DNA from 3 places in the Klebsiella sp. CSG-1 genome. Region 1 is predicted to be linked to each of the others. Evidence: predicted binding sites of a transcription regulator. Region 1 holds the regulator's gene; each other region holds the start of a gene.
The links. The regulator LexA, encoded in region 1, represses DNA repair genes until DNA is damaged. The targets are predictions, from matches to a motif close to TNCTGTATGTACATACAGNA.
Positions count from the first base shown of each region.

Region 1 (5,493 bases):
GGTACTGCTGGCCGCCATCGGCTGGCTGAACGGGCTGCACTGGGAATATTACTGGTCGCTGTTTATCGCCGCAGGGCTGTTTTTCTGGCAGCAGAAGCTGATTTTCCGTCGCGAACGGGACGACTGCTTTAAAGCGTTTTTAAATAATAACTACGTCGGACTGGTGGTGTTTCTCGGTCTGGCGATGAGCTATCTGCAGTAGTCTCTTCCTTTCCCCCGGCGTGCGGCGTAAACGCCATAGCCGGGGGAGAGGAAAGCCTGTCTCAGTCGTTACGCTTCATCCTGCGTGACGCTTTCAATCGTCAAGCGCACATCCGACGTAATCAGATCGGCCAGCATCTGGTAGACCTTCAGCGTCTCTGCCGGCTCAGCATCGCCGGTATCGCTGATATAGCCCTCATCGCGCAGCGTCAGCACTAACGTACTGAATACCGCTTTATCGAAGAACTCCGGCGCGTTGATACCGTGCAGCACCGACAGACGCTGCGCCACCGTGCGGCTCTCTTTCTCCAGAGAACTGCGGTTGATGGACGGGTTCGCGCTCAGCAGCCAGAAGGTAATGGCGTAGCGCTGGAGCGTCTCACGCGCGCCTGCGGCCAGCAGCTGCAAGGAACGGGAGTGGGACGGATTGATGCTGATTGCCTCATCGCTCAGGACAATCAGCCCCTGACGCTGCATTTCCGCCGCCAGGGCATCGATGACGCCAGCCAGCTCTGCTTTTTCCCAGCGCAGGAATAGCTCGGCCTTCAGCAGCGGATAGAACATCTCAACGTGACGCAGCACTTCCGCGCGGGTGATACGACGATGCTGGGTAATGATCGCCGCCAGCAGCGACGGCAGCATCAGCATATGGGCGATGTTGTTGCGGTAGTAGGTCATCAGCACCGCCTGCTCGCGCGGCAGAATGATGATATCGCCGATGGTATCTTTCTCGACCTCGAACTTATTCATCTTCAGCGCGTGGTCAATCAGCTCGCTGGCGGAGGCCGTCGGCGTGGTCGCATCCGGGGAGTACGGTACGTTGCGCAGCAGATCGAGGTAGCACTCCAGCTGTTGCGTCAGCTGTTCGCGGGTCAACGAGCGCTGACGAGAGGCCAGCAGCGCGGTGCAGCACAGGTTCATGGCGTTGGCCGCGCCGGCGTTGTTGATGCGCACCATCAGGTCGGAAGCAATATTGTTGACCGTCGGCGTCAGCCACGATGGGCGAACCGCTTCGATCGGATCGATAGACTCACGCCATTCCGGAACATGCTGGTTCAGGTAAGTCATCAGCGGCAGAGGTTCGCCAAAGTTAACATAGCCCTGACCGAGGTTACGCAGCTTGCTCAGGCCGCGCAGCATCTGCGGCAGACTCTCTTTTTCTTTCGTCGCACCGCGCAGCTCTTTGGCGTAGGTGCCCACTTCCATCACGTGCTCGTAACCGATGTAGATAGGCACCAGCGTGATCGGTCGGGTCCCGCCGCGCAGCATGGCCTGGATGGTCATCGACAGGGTACCGGTTTTCGGATCCAGCAGACGGCCGGTACGCGAGCGGCCCCCTTCAACGAAGTACTCCACGGAGTAACCCCGGCTGAACAACTCGCCGAGATATTCGCGGAACACCGTTGAATAGAGCTTATTGCCCTTAAAGGTACGACGAATAAAGAATGCGCCACCGCGGCGGAAAATGGGGCCTGCTGGCCAGAAGTTCAGGTTGATACCGGCGGCAATATGCGGCGGCACCAGCCCCTGGTGATACAGCACGTAGGAGAGCAGCAGGTAGTCCATATGGCTACGATGGCACGGTACGTAGACAATCTCGTGCCCTTCATGGGCCAACTGACGTACGCGCTCGGCGTTGTGGACGTTGATCCCCTGATAGAGACGGTTCCAGGTAAAACCGAGAACGCGATCGGTCAGGCGAATCATCTCATAAGAGAAGTTCGCGGCGATCTCTTCCATCAGCGCGATGGCGTTTTGCTGCGCCTTCTCATGGGAGATTTTCTTGCTGCGCGCTTCATCTTCTACCGCGCGGGCGATGGCTTTGGATGCCAGCAGCTTATTGAACAGGTCCTGACGCGCCGGCAGACGTGGGCCGACGGCTGCCAGACGCTGGCGGGCGAAGTGCATACGCGCGACGCGGGCCAGCTTCTGGGCGATAATTTTATCGGTGCCGTGTTCGGTGGCCATTCTGCGCAGAGAAACCGGCGGCGAGAAACGGACAAAGCTGTCGCGTCCCAGCCACAGAACGGCGAAGAACTTCTGAATGCCATTCAGCATGCGCAGCGGCGGGTTAACTTCGCCTTTTTCGCGCCCAGGCGCACGCCCAAACATCACCGACACCGGCACCATTTGCACGTCCAGGTCAGGATGGTTGCGGTGCAGATCCAGGTAGTCGTGGAACAGCTTAATCGACTCTTCTTTCGGCGCGTAGTAGGTAAAGACGCGCGGGCCGCCGTGGATAAAGACGTAGCGCGGCAGCAGCGCGCCGTCGATTTCCAGCGGTTCAAGCGGATCGGGTAAATCGTGCTCCAGGCACTGAGCGCGCAGGGTCAGCAGGTCCGCCTTTGAATTATAAGGCAGGACGTACATGATAGGACGCGAGGTATCCAGCCCTAATTCCTGAGCAGGTTCTGCGGGAATAGACTTGCTTTTTACCAGCACCCGTAATGGTAAATTCAGTAATTTATAGTAAATTCGTTGCCAGCCGGACATAAACGATGTGAAGCCTCTGGTTAATCATGCAAATGCGCGGCAAGAATAACAGAAAGCGCGCAAAATTTCCGTTGCCACGCGGCAAACGCGTACACTCATTGACGTCATTTACATAAAAAGGTTCTTTTGATGGCCAATAATACCACTGGGTTAACCCGAATCATTAAAGCGGCAGGTTATTCCTGGAAAGGGTTCCGTGCGGCATGGATAAATGAGGCCGCATTTCGTCAAGAAGGCATCGCCGCCATTGTTGCTGTAGCGATAGCCTGCTGGCTGGACGTCGACGCCATCACGCGTGTGCTGCTGATAGGCTCGGTCCTGATAGTGATGATAGTCGAAATTCTTAATAGCGCGATTGAGGCGGTGGTGGACCGTATTGGCCCGGAACATCATGAGCTGTCCGGTCGGGCGAAAGATATGGGGTCTGCGGCGGTGCTGCTGGCCATTGCGATCGCGCTGATCACCTGGGCGCTCTTACTGTGGGCTCGCTATCACTGAGCGGCCACGTGGTGAGATATTCCGCTTTGCGATGTCTTCCCGGCGATCGGGCGAACCCGATGAGCTTTTGCCCGGCCGGCGACAATCACCCCTGGCGCCATGGGCTATCGGGGACGCAAAATGGAAAGAATCTCCTGATTTTTGTGTGAAATTTGATTCCAAAATCACCGTTAGCTGTATATACTCACAGCATAACTGTATATACACCCAGGGGGCGGGATGAAAGCGTTAACGACCAGGCAGCAAGAGGTGTTTGATCTCATTCGGGATCACATCAGCCAGACGGGCATGCCGCCGACGCGTGCGGAAATTGCTCAGCGCTTGGGGTTCCGTTCCCCAAACGCGGCGGAAGAACACCTGAAAGCGCTGGCGCGTAAGGGCGCGATCGAGATTATCTCCGGCGCCTCCCGGGGGATTCGCCTGCTGACGGAAGAAGAACCAGGTCTACCGTTGATTGGCCGCGTGGCGGCCGGTGAGCCGCTGCTGGCTCAGCAGCATATCGAAGGCCACTTCCAGGTCGATCCGGCGATGTTCAAGCCGAATGCCGACTTTTTGCTGCGGGTTAGCGGTATGTCAATGAAAGATATCGGTATTCTCGATGGCGATCTGCTGGCGGTCCATAAAACTCAGGATGTACGCAACGGCCAGGTTGTCGTGGCGCGTATTGACGAAGAGGTCACCGTTAAGCGTCTTAAAAAGCAGGGCAACATCGTCGAACTCCTGCCAGAAAACAGCGAATTTTCCCCTATCGTGGTGAATCTACGCGAGCAAAATTTCACTATTGAAGGGCTGGCCGTTGGCGTGATTCGCAACGGTGAGTGGCTGTAACACCTTCCCCACGCAGCATCGTCTGATGCATGATGCTGCGCTGTCTCCTCCCGGTCAGGCTCTTTCTCATGTTCTTTAACGCCGCTGATAAGGCCCTGTGGCGCCTGGCGCTACCCATGATTTTCTCCAACATCACCGTTCCGCTGCTGGGACTGGTGGATACCGCCGTGATTGGTCATCTCGACAGCCCGGTTTACCTCGGCGGTGTCGCGGTCGGCGCGACGGCCACCAGTTTTCTCTTTATGCTGCTGCTTTTCCTGCGGATGAGTACCACCGGACTGACGGCACAGGCCTTTGGCGCAAAAGATCCTCTCCGCCTGGCGCGGGCGCTGGTGCAGCCGCTGGGGCTGGCAACAGGTGCCGGCCTGCTGATTGTGCTTTTCCGAACCCCGCTTATCGATCTGGCGTTGCATATTGTTGGCGGCAATGAAGCGGTGCTGGAGCAGGCGCGGCGCTTTCTCGATATCCGCTGGCTGAGCGCGCCGGCATCGCTGGCAAACCTGGTGCTGCTCGGTTGGCTGTTGGGCGTGCAGTATGCCCGGGCGCCGGTGATTTTGCTGATTGTCGGCAACCTGCTGAATATCGTGCTCGATCTGTGGCTGGTGATGGGCCTGCATCTGAACGTGCAGGGTGCCGCGCTGGCGACGGTCACCGCCGAATATGTCACCTTTATCATCGGGCTGCTGATGGCAAGACGCGTGCTGGCGCTACGCGGTGTGTCATTTGCCCTGCTCAAGCGCGCGTGGCGCGGAGATATGCGCCGCTTGCTGGCGCTCAATCGCGATATCATGCTGCGCTCTCTGCTGCTTCAGCTCTGCTTTGGTGCGGTGACCGTTTTCGGCGCTCGTCTTGGCGGCGAGATCGTTGCCGTCAACGCGCTCCTGATGACCATGTTGACCTTTACCGCCTATGCCCTGGATGGTTTTGCTTATGCCGTGGAAGCGCACTCCGGGCAGGCTTACGGCGCGCGTGACGGTAGCCAGCTGCTTGAGGTCTGGCGAGCGGCCTGCCGTCAGTCGGGAATGGTGGCGCTGGCCTTTGCGGCGACCTATGCCGTGGCGGGACAGCAGATTGTCGCCCTGTTGACCTCGCTGCCCTCGCTTCAGCTGCTTGCCGATCGCTACCTGATCTGGCAGATCGTGCTGCCGGTGATTGGCGTGTGGTGTTATTTGCTGGATGGCATGTTCATCGGCGCGACGCGCGGGGCTGAGATGCGCAACAGCATGGCGGTGGCGGCGGCGGGGTTTGCCCTGACGCTGCTGACGCTACCGGTCCTCGGCAACCACGCGCTATGGCTGGCGCTGGCGGTTTTCCTCGCGCTGCGCGGTCTGTCGCTGGCGGTCATCTGGCGGCGACACTGGCGGCGTGGAACCTGGTTTTCGTAGTGATTTTTGATATGTAATTGGTTAAAGATTCCGAATAATAAATTCAACTCAGAATTCTTATCTATAGTTAATACTATGTCCGGCACAC
Region 1 is NZ_JBWNLD010000007.1:38,734-44,226, forward strand. It holds gene ubiA (4-hydroxybenzoate octaprenyltransferase) at 1-202, shown strand, start outside; gene plsB (glycerol-3-phosphate 1-O-acyltransferase PlsB) at 271-2,694, opposite strand; gene AC007G_RS17510 (diacylglycerol kinase) at 2,824-3,192, shown strand; gene lexA (transcriptional repressor LexA) at 3,412-4,020, shown strand; gene dinF (MATE family efflux transporter DinF) at 4,089-5,405, shown strand.

Region 2 (5,493 bases), on a different contig from region 1:
AGAAGCTGCTCCAGACCATAGAATAAACGGGGCTGCAGTTCGCCGGAGAGGCCATCTTCTGCCTGAGCTAAATCGGCTTGTGCAAACAGCGCCTGATAACTTTCCGTATCAGGAGCAAGGTCGTTTCGGGTAAGTTTCGTAATGGTCAAAGTCGCTGTTTTTTAGTCAGATGTAAAACGCGCGATTATACCTGATGCTGCGTCTGAGCACACGGGGGATTGCGTTTGCCGTGATGATTACCGGGTTACCTGCATCACGAATGATGATTTATTCTCAGCACATTGGGAAAAAACTGATATCCTGAAATGAGTTACACGGTCACATTGAGATCGCAATGAAATATCAACAACTGGAAAATCTTGAAAGCGGCTGGAAATGGAAATATCTGGTAAAAAAGCACCGGGAAGGTGAGCTGATTACCCGCTACATTGAAGCCAGCGCAGCGAAAGCCGCGGTCGATGTCTTACTGACGCTCGAAAATGAACCTGTTCTGGTGCATACCTGGATTGAGCAGCATATGAATCCGGAGTTAATGAACCGGATGAAGCAGACAATCCGCGCGCGTCGGAAACGGCACTTCAACGCTGAGCATCTGCACACGCGTAAAAAGTCGATCGACCTGGAGTTTATCGTCTGGCAGCGCCTGGCGGGACTCGCGCAGCGGCGTGGGAAAACCCTGTCTGAAACCATCGTACAGTTGATTGAAGACGCCGAGCATAAAGAGAAGTACGCCAGTAAAATGTCCAGCCTGAAGCATGATTTACAGGTGCTGTTGGGGAAAGAGTAGCTGCAGAGGACAGGGCGAGACAGTATCGGGCAGGCTATGTGTTGATGCCAGAAATAAGTCCAAAAAAAACCCCGCAAAAGCGGGGTTTTTTATCGGTAGTAAAACTTAAGCCTGCGGCTGAGTTACTACGTCTTTGTAACCTTTAACTTCGATCTCTACGCGACGATCTGGGCCCAGGCAGTCGATCAGTGCAGCGCGAGCTTTCACGTTGTCACAGGTATTGCCGGTAACCGGGTTGGATTCACCCATACCACGTGCGGAGATTTTGCCAGCCGGGATACCTTTAGATACCAGGTAATCAACAACGGACTGAGCACGTTTCTCAGACAGCTGCTGGTTGTAAGCGTCAGAACCGATACGGTCGGTGTAGCCCAGAACCACTGCAGAACCGTCTTTCGGATCCATGTTGCTCAGCTGAGTGTACAGCTGATCCAGTGCCTGCTGACCTTCCGGTTTCAGGGTAGATTTGTTGAAGTTGAACAGAACGTCAGACTTCAGAGTGAAGTGCTTAGTCGTCACTTCCGGAGCCGGTGCCGGTGCCGGAGCAACAACCGGAGCTGCTTCTTCCTGACCGAAACGGTAAGAAACACCCAGGCTCAGCATGCCGTTGTCAGGACGCGCGCCAACGGTACCTGCGTCACCGATGTTGTTAACCCACTGGTATTCCAGACGGGTAGCGATGTCACGAGTAACAGCCCACTCTAAACCACCAGCAAATACCGGGGATACGCCAGTGTCGTGTTCGCTGCGGGATACGCCGGTAGAACCGTAGTTGCCGTCAGCATCTGCACGCCAGACCATACCACCCAGACGGGTATAGATATCCAGATCGTCAGTGATCGGGTAACCCAGTTTAGCAGTCAGCTGAACGCCCTGAGCTTTGAAAGCGCCGTTGTCTACGCTGCCTTTATAAGCCATACGGCCCAGCCAGTCGTAACCCATTTCAAAACCGAGGTACGGGTTAACCTGATAACCACCGAACGCACCAGCACCCAGCTGATCGTTACGGGTCGGGCCGTTGTTGTTCTGGAAACCGTTACCGTAGAAACCGGTATCGTGATACTGGGACCAGCCCAGTTTACCACCTGCATACCAGGTGTTATCTTTCGGTGCGGCCTGCGCTACGGTAGCGAAGCCAGCCAGTGCCACTGCAATCGCGATAGCTGTCTTTTTCATTTTTTGCGCCTCATTATCATCCAAAATTCGCCATGAAGTTACAAAAGACCTCACGGTTAAATCCTTCACCCGGGGCGTGACTTGTTGTTAACTATGCTGATACATGCAGCGTAAGCCGATCACCCCTGGCGATGTAAAGTCTACAACTTAGTTCGAAACTTACAAGTGTGAACTCCGTCAGGCATATGAAAAAAAAGGGTTGTGTACACAAGATTTAACAAATATGGTTAATTTTTATTCACCAAATAAAGCCGCGAAACCGCATCAGACAGGCATTCCGCTACAAATCACCCTGTTTTAAAAAGGGTATTGTTGTAAGCAAAAAAAATTCCAGGATTAATCCTAATTTGGCTTAATGATACAAATTCGAGTGAATTTTTAGCCCGCTGAGTTGTCTCCCAGCCTGGTTCGTATTTCCAACCGGCCGCATGATAAACCCCATTGCATTACCCTCTTGTGCGGCAATGGCCAGGCGTTCATGCTCTTCTGCCGCCAGCTCATCTGCCAGCCAGCCAATCACCACACTGTAATTCCCAGTGCGCAGCGCGCGGATCATCGACTCGACGGTGTTGAAAGGGGAGAGCTGATTAATCTGCATAACCTTCGACAGCGGTAATCCGGAAGACTGAACCCATTCGCGACTCAATTTCTGCTTCGGCGTCAGCCAGAGCTGCCAGCGAGACTGCTGGCCGAGCTGCTGTAATAAAGGTAGCAGGAGTAATTGTGTCATCATCGGTTGATCTTCACGGTAGACAATTTCACTGATCAGCCCGCTGGCCGGTTGTTCGACAACGTCATGTGAAGGGCGACGTACTGAAGCAGAAGTCAGTGATGAACGATTTGCGTAAGCTGAAGTAAACATAGTCTATCCCGCCTGTGGGTTACTGTATGAATATACAGTATATCCAGCAGGGGAAAAGATCAACCTCATTTATCGCTTCATTGGTTGAAAATTGTACATGATTTTTGTCGATTCCGCGCCTGACCGTTCTGGTGGGGAGAGCGGAGAGAGCGATTCTTATCACCAATCGTCGTGGCGCAAGCCAATCGCCTGGCCCAGCGCTATATGCACATTGCCCAGGTTTACCATGCGGCTTGCCAAACTATTCACCGGCATTTCAGTGAGCAGGGCTGGCGTATTTATTACTTATATATCGGGTATTCCCGCCAGACTGTTTTCTGAAAGCCCCTCGCAAAATGATGATTAAATGTTGAACAGTGTAAAAATCATCTTGCTGCAATATACGAAGTCACTTATTTTCTATATTAACGGATCCGTTAACAAATAATCTTCTATTTACATGATTAACAAAGGAATAATCATGAAGAAAATGTCATCTTTACGGTTCCATCAACTCCAGGAATGTTTATCTCCACTCGGCAAAATAAGCTGTCGCCCGCTCTTTGGCGGCTATAGCCTTGCCATAGACGATACCGTTTTTGCCATGGTCGCCGAGGGCGAAATCTATCTTAAAATTTGTGAGCAGAGCGCGGAATATCGCGTTGTGCATGCCACTCCACTCTTGACGATGCGGAAAAATGGTCGCCCGGTCTTACTGAAATATTATCAGGTTGACGAGACCCTCTGGGGGGATAGCAAAACGCTTTTCAATCTATCGGCGTCCTCATTACAAAGTGCACGCAATGAAAAGCGTCTACAGCATGCGTCCGGAAGATTAAAAGATCTCCCGAATATCAGTTTTCATATGGAGCTGCTGTTGATTAACGCAGGCGTGAGCGATGAAAAAATGCTCCGTCAGTTTGGTGCGGAGAAAGTCTGGTTGAAATTGCGGGAATCAAACAAAGCACTCACGTTGAATGTTCTCTATGCGCTGGAAGGGGCTATTGCCGGAGTGCATTCCGCAGCGCTCCCGACGCAGCGGCGTCAGGAGCTTAAGGTATGGGCCGGCAGCCAGCACAAAAATATCGATCTTTACTCGGGTTGAACCGCAACCTGCTTTTGCAACCTGCAGATTTCCGGCAACAGCGCCAGCAGCAGACCAATTTGCTGCAGCACCAGCGGCTCTTTGCTGTCAGCCCGGGGCTCAAGATGTTGGATCCGGGTCTGCAAACTATTAAGCGCCTGCTGCACCCGCTGTTCGTCGGCAGGCGTGTGGTGCAGCGCATCATCAACGTAGCAGACGGCATCATCAAGCAGGGCGAGAATTTCCGCAGTCGTGAGTTTTTCCCGGTGCGCACCGAGTGCGGAAATATAGCTGGTAAAGGTATGGTTCAGGCAAAGTAAACGGAATGCCGTTTCGCGCATGGCTGAGTTAGCCCGCGGTTCCGTCGACAGGTTTGATACCACAGATGCCAGTTCACCATCCCGGCTATGGGCATCGCGGCGGGCAACGCGATAGGCCAGGCGGTTATCGCGTCCCTGGTGATATTGCTCGAGGATGGCATCGAGGTAGCGGCAGTTGGCGTTGATAGCCTGATCCAGCGCCCGTGGCAGATTGCGGAACTTCCAGTCTGGCCAGATAAAGCTCACCGCCGCCCAGGCGATAGCACAGCCAATCAGCGTATCGAAAATACGCGGCAGCGCGACCTCGAAACCTTCGCCTAGCAGGTTAAAGCACAGCAGAACCAGCAGGGTGATGAACATCGTCGCGTGGGCATACTGCACGTTGCGAAAAGCAAAGAACAGCACGCCGGTCAGAACAATGAGCAGCAGTTGGCCTTCAACCGATGGCACGAGCAGTAATATCGGCAGGCCTATGGCCACCCCGATCAGGGTACCGATAATCCTCAGCGCGAGTCGATGACGGGTGGCGTTATAGTTCGGCTGGCAGACAAACAGGCTGGTCAGGAGTATCCAGTAACCGTGGTTTAAGCCGGTGAACTGGATAAACGCATAGCCGGTACAGAGGACCAATGACATCCTGACCGCATGACGGAACAGAGCCGATTCTGGCGACATGTTGCGGCGCAGCCGCAGCCAAATATCGCTGAAACTGTTAAGTCCGTCGTCTGCGAGCAGGTTTTCGGTTGCGCTGTTCGCCGGGGCAATGGTTTGCGCCGACTCAATGGTTGCCAGCTGAGCGTCGATAGCGCGGAGATTGTTAAGCAGAAAGCCCAGCGCTTTCATCTGTTCAGCCGGAGCGCCGCTGGCCTGCACGCGGTCGAGGGCGGCATCAAGGTGCATAAATGCCCGCTCGAAATGGGCATCGTGCTGGTAGGGCTCGCGTAAAAGAATCGCGCGGGACAGTTTCTGGCATGCCTGCGCCTGCATCGACAGCATGCGCTGGAAGCGGAACATCACATCGCTATAGCGAAAATGATCGCGCAGCGTTTGGTACTGAATGTGCGATGAACTGGCGCGTTCGTGAATATCCTGAGCAACAAAGTAGTATTGCAATGTGCGACGGGTGCCGCGCTGGCCGCGGTCGCCGCGCAGACGCGTCAGCAGAGAGACCTTGGTCTGATTGAGCGTCGTCACCAGTTGGCCATTGGCAATGGCTAAATCATATAGCGGCGCCTGGCTCTCATCCTCAATATCCGGGTCAAACAGACGGGATTTAAGATCCAGG
Region 2 is NZ_JBWNLD010000010.1:207,888-213,380, reverse strand. It holds gene AC007G_RS22440 (AAA family ATPase) at 1-149, opposite strand, end outside; gene matP (macrodomain Ter protein MatP) at 335-787, shown strand; gene ompA (porin OmpA) at 893-1,963, opposite strand; gene sulA (SOS-induced cell division inhibitor SulA) at 2,316-2,825, opposite strand; gene AC007G_RS22420 (TfoX/Sxy family DNA transformation protein) at 3,286-3,909, shown strand; gene yccS (YccS family putative transporter) at 3,897-5,493, opposite strand, start outside.
Region 2: sulA (SOS-induced cell division inhibitor SulA) is a predicted target of LexA. The motif match lies at 2,846-2,865, and genes of this name have one in related genera.

Region 3 (5,493 bases), on a different contig from region 1:
ACGCCATTCCGCGTGAAGCGTTCGCCACCGTCGCCGTCGCGGCCGACAAGGTCGATGCTCTGAAAGCGCAGGTCGCCACCTATCAGGACATCCTGAAAAACGAACTGGCGGCAAAAGAGAAGAACCTGGTGCTGCTGCTGGATGCCGCCGCCAATGACAAAGCGGCCCTGACGGCGCAATCCCGTGACGGCTTTGTGCGTCTGCTTAACGCCACGCCAAACGGTGTTATTCGTAACTCCGACGTGGCAAAAGGCGTTGTAGAGACCTCTTTGAACGTCGGCGTCGTGACCATGACCGATGACAATGTCCAGATCCACTGTCTGATTCGTTCGTTGATCGACAGCGGCAAAGATTACGTAGTCAGCATGCTGGATTCGCTGGGTAAACTGGCGGGCGCGAAAACCGAAGCCAAAGGCGCATACCCGGGCTGGCAGCCGGACGCGAACTCGCCGGTGATGCATCTGGTGCGTGAAACCTATCAGCGTCTGTTCAACAAGACGCCGAACATCCAGATTATTCACGCCGGCCTGGAATGCGGTCTGTTCAAAAAACCGTACCCGAATATGGATATGGTCTCCATCGGGCCAACCATTACCGGCCCGCACTCTCCGGATGAGCAGGTGCATATCGAAAGCGTCGGTCAATACTGGACGCTGCTGACGGAACTGCTGAAAGCGATTCCGGCGAAGTAAGTTACGGCAATAAACGGTCCGGATAACGGCGCGTGGCGCCTTATCCGGGCCGTCTCATCTTCTCCATCCGATAATTAATAAACGTCTCGCCGCGCACCGCCACCTGCTGTTCTTCCTCGACCCTGAAACCATGCCGTGCAAAAAACGGTTTTGCCGTAATGCTCGCGTCGACCGTCAGGGAACCGTGCGGTATCTGCGCAAACAGTTCCTGGAGCAGCGAGCTGGCAATGCCTCGACGGCCATACTCCGGCGCCACAAACAGGAGATCGATATAGCGGTCCACGGCGCTGATAAACCCTACTGGAAGCGGGTCAATGACCGCGACCCACACCCGAGAATCCCTCATTTTGTGTCGCCAGCGGGCCTCGTCTATCTGCGCCCAGGCGGCTATCTGGCGGGGGGAATAATCATGGCTGGCGGTCTCTTGTACCGCGCGCAGAAAAATGGCGCCCAGCGCAGTAAAATCATCGTCGCGATAAGGTCTGATCTTCAGCATCGTTATAACCCCAGTACCAGCTGCCGCTCCAGTTGAGGATCAAGCAGCGTTACATGCAGCCCGACCAGCCGCACTCCGCGACCGCCCCGCCGCTCGTGCCAGGCTTTATAGGCAGTGGAAAGCAAATCCTCTTTATTCAGACGCGGCCAGACGTGTTCCTGAGTGGTCAGCTGAAAATCATTGAATTTCAGCTTTACCCCCTGACGAGCAATCAGAAGGTCCGGCTTGACCTTCAGCACCCGCCGTTCCAGCTCCTGATAGAGGTTCTCAATGATGCTCTCACAGGCAGACCACTCGTGGATATCCTCCACCAGCGTACGTTCAACGCCCACCGATTTACGCTGTCGGGTGTTGTTGATCTCCCGCTCATCGATTCCCTGGCTACGCTCCCACAGGATACGACCAAACTTACCAAAACGGCGGAGCAGCATCGCCAGGTCGCTTTTCTGCACATCTTCGCAGGTACGTAGCCCCATGCCTTCCAGCTTTGCGGCTGAGACTTTCCCCACGCCGGGGATCTTCGCCAGCGGCAGGGTGCGGACAAACTCCGCGACCTGATGCGGCGCAATCACAAACTGACCGTTGGGTTTATTCATATCGGAAGCAATTTTCGCCAGAAATTTTACCGGCGCGATACCGGCGGAGGCGGTCAGTTGAAGCTCGTGAAAAATGGTCTGGCGAATCTCTTCCGCGATCAGCGTGGCAGAGCCCTGGCAGTGAACGCTATCGCTGACGTCGAGATACGCCTCATCCAACGACAGCGGTTCAATCAACGACGTGTAGCGAGAGAAGATTTCCCGGATATGGGACGAGGCCTCTTTATAGGCATCAAAGCGGCCGGGTAACAGGGTTAAATGCGGGCAAAGCTTGAGGGCCATCGCGGTCGGCATCGCGCTGCGTACGCCAAATTGGCGCGCCGGATAGTTGGCCGTGCTGATCACCCCCCGCTGTACCCGGCTACCGCCAATGGCAATGGGAATATCACGCAGGGCTGGATTATCCCGCATTTCCACGGCGGCAAAAAAGCAGTCCATATCGACATGGATAATTTTGCGCATACTCAGCCCTCAACGATCACTGGTTAAGTATACAGTAATAATACAAGGAATGAGAAGTGGGGTTTGTAGGCCTGATAAGCTTGCGCCATCAGGCCATAATGCCCGGCGGCGCAAGCTTGCCGGGCCTACGGAGAGATCAGAGGATCCGATTTTGCTGGCGCTGCGCTTCGCGCGCGATGCGCTTTTTACGCGCATCGCACGGCTCCGGGCAGTCGCAGACCTTCTCAAGCCCCAGCGATGAGATACCGCCGCAGCTGCCCTGGAGACTTTTGCGCTTTATCAGATATCCTAAAGACATCCCCAGAATCACCAGCGCGAAAATGACGAAGGTTGCCACAAACACCGTCAACATCATTAACCTCCAAAGTCATCCAGCATGATGTTGTCATCCTCAACGCCAAGATCTTTTAGCATCTTGATCACTGCGGCATTCATCACCGGCGGCCCACACATATAAAACTCGCAGTCCTCCGGAGCCGGATGATCGCGCAGGTAGTTTTCATACAGCACATTGTGAATAAAGCCGGTGTGGCCGTTCCAGTTATCTTCCGGCAGCGGATCGGAAAGCGCCACGTGGAAGGTAAAGTTCGGATTTTCACGCGCCAGCTGCTCAAACTCATCGTCATAGAACATTTCACGCAGCGAACGCGCGCCGTACCAGAAGCTGATTTTGCGCTTGCTGTGCAACCGTTTAAGCTGGTCGAAAATATGCGAACGCATTGGCGCCATGCCGGCGCCACCGCCAATAAAGACCATCTCTGCATCCGTCTCTTTAGCGAAGAACTCACCAAACGGCCCGGAAATCGTCACCTTATCACCGGCTTTCAGCGACCAGATATACGAAGACATGATCCCCGGCGGCGCGTCCGGCACTTTCGGCGGCGGCGTCGCGATACGCACGTTGAGCATAATGATGCCCTTCTCATCCGGATAGTTCGCCATCGAGTAGGCGCGCAGCGTCGGCTCTTTAACGTCGGAAACATAGCGGAACAGATTAAATTTATCCCAGTCCGCGCGGTACTCGTCCGGCACGTCAAAATCGGCATATGCCACTTTATGCGACGGACATTCAATCTGAATATAGCCGCCCGCGCGGAACGGCACGCTTTCGCCTTCCGGGATGGCCAGCTTCAGCTCTTTAATGAAAGTCGCTTTGTTATCATTAGAGATAACTTCACACTCCCATTTTTTGACGCCAAAAATCTCTTCCGGCAGCGCGATCTTCATGTTTTGCTTCACGGCAACCTGGCAGGCCAGACGGCAGCCCTCTTTCGCCTCGCGTTTGGTGATATGGGAAAGTTCGGTAGGCAGGATATCTCCGCCCCCCTCCTTGACCGTCACCCGGCACTGGCCGCAGGAACCGCCGCCTCCGCAGGCAGAAGAGATAAAGATCCCGTTGCTGGACAGCGTATTCAGCAGCTTATCGCCCGCCGGCGTGCGAATCTGTTTATCCGCTTCATTATTGATTTCAATAACCACATCACCGGCGTTGACCAGCTTCGAGCGCGCCGCCAGGATTAACCCCGACAGCACCAGCACGATCAGCGTGAACATCACGACGCCAAGAATAATTTCCATACTTTCCGCCCTTATAGCTGCACACCGGAGAATGACATAAAGCCCAGCGCCATCAGACCTGTGGTAATAAAGGTGATCCCTAACCCGCGCAGACCCGCGGGCACATTTGCGTATTTCATTTTTTCGCGGATGCCCGCCATCGCCACTATCGCCAGCATCCAGCCGATGCCGGAGCCGAAGCCATACACGATGGATTCCGGGAAGTTATAGTCGCGCTGCACCATAAAGGAGACGCCGCCAAAAATGGCGCAGTTCACGGCAATTAGCGGCAGGAAGATCCCCAGCGCGTTGTACAGCGACGGGAAATACTTATCGAGGATCATCTCCAGAATCTGCACCAGCGCGGCGATCACCCCGATAAAGGTGATGAAGTTGAGGAAGCTCAGATCGACACCTTCCACCAGCGCACCGTCACGCAGTACGAGGTTGTAAATCAGGTTGTTCACCGGCACGGAAATGCCGAGCACCACCGTCACCGCCACGCCAAGACCGAACGCCGTGGAGACTTTCTTCGACACAGCAAGAAACGTACACATGCCGAGGAAGAAGGCCAGCGCCATGTTTTCAACAAACACCGCGCGGACAAAAAGACTGAGGTAATGAGCCATAATCGGTTACTCCTTCTCCTGCTGTTCCGGTTTCCAGCTGCGCAGCGCCCAGATCAGCAGACCGATGATGAAAAACGCGCTCGGCGCGAGCAGGAACAGGCCGTTCGGCTGATACCAGCCGCCGTTCTGCACGGTTTGCAGCACGGTGACGCCAAACAGTTTACCGCTGCCGATAAGCTCACGCAGGAAACCGACAATCATCAGAATGGCACCGTATCCCAGACCGTTACCAATACCGTCCATAAAGCTCGCCAGCGGCGGCGACTTCATGGCATACGCTTCCGCACGCCCCATCACAATACAGTTGGTGATGATAAGCCCGACAAACACCGACAGCTGTTTGGAGACTTCATAGGCGTAGGCGCGCAGCAGCTGATCGACCACGATCACCAGCGAGGCGATGATCGCCATCTGCACGATAATGCGTACGCTGTTGGGAATATGGTGGCGGATCATCGAGATAAACATGCTGGAAAACGCCGTCACCAGCGTTACCGCGATCGTCATGACGAATGCGGTTTCCAGTTTGGTGGTCACCGCCAGCGCCGAACAGACGCCCAGCACCTGCAAGGCAATGGGGTTGTTGCTGATCAACGGCCCGACCAGCACCCGTTTTACTTCTTTCATCTCATCGAGCTCAGCCATTGTTCAGGCCTCCTTCACGAATCTGCTTGAGGAACGGACCAAAGCCCTGCTCCCCCATCCAGAAATCAAAACTGTGCTGCACGCCGTTGGAGGTGAGCGTTGCGCCGGAAAGGCCGTCAACCGCATAGTCATCCCCCTGACGTGCGCCGCCTTTCACCACTTTCAGCGCAGGCATGCCGCTGTCGTCGAGCACTTTTTTACCGATGAACTGTTGACGCCAGGCGGGGTTTTCCACTTCGCCGCCGAGGCCCGGCGTTTCGCCCTGATCGTAATAGGTGATGCCTTTCACGGTACGGCCATCGGTATCAAGCGCCACAAAGGCGTACATCATCGACCACAGGCCGTTGCCGTAAATCGGCAGCACCACTTCCTGAACCTTTTTCTGCTCGTCTTTCACAAGGTAGATTTCCACCACG
Region 3 is NZ_JBWNLD010000001.1:890,980-896,472, forward strand. It holds gene pepD (cytosol nonspecific dipeptidase) at 1-692, shown strand, start outside; gene AC007G_RS04335 (GNAT family N-acetyltransferase) at 733-1,188, opposite strand; gene dinB (DNA polymerase IV) at 1,191-2,246, opposite strand; gene nqrM ((Na+)-NQR maturation NqrM) at 2,383-2,598, opposite strand; gene nqrF (NADH:ubiquinone reductase (Na(+)-transporting) subunit F) at 2,601-3,824, opposite strand; gene nqrE (NADH:ubiquinone reductase (Na(+)-transporting) subunit E) at 3,836-4,432, opposite strand; gene AC007G_RS04360 (NADH:ubiquinone reductase (Na(+)-transporting) subunit D) at 4,439-5,077, opposite strand; gene AC007G_RS04365 (Na(+)-translocating NADH-quinone reductase subunit C) at 5,070-5,493, opposite strand, start outside.
Region 3: dinB (DNA polymerase IV) is a predicted target of LexA. The motif match lies at 2,264-2,283, and genes of this name have one in related genera.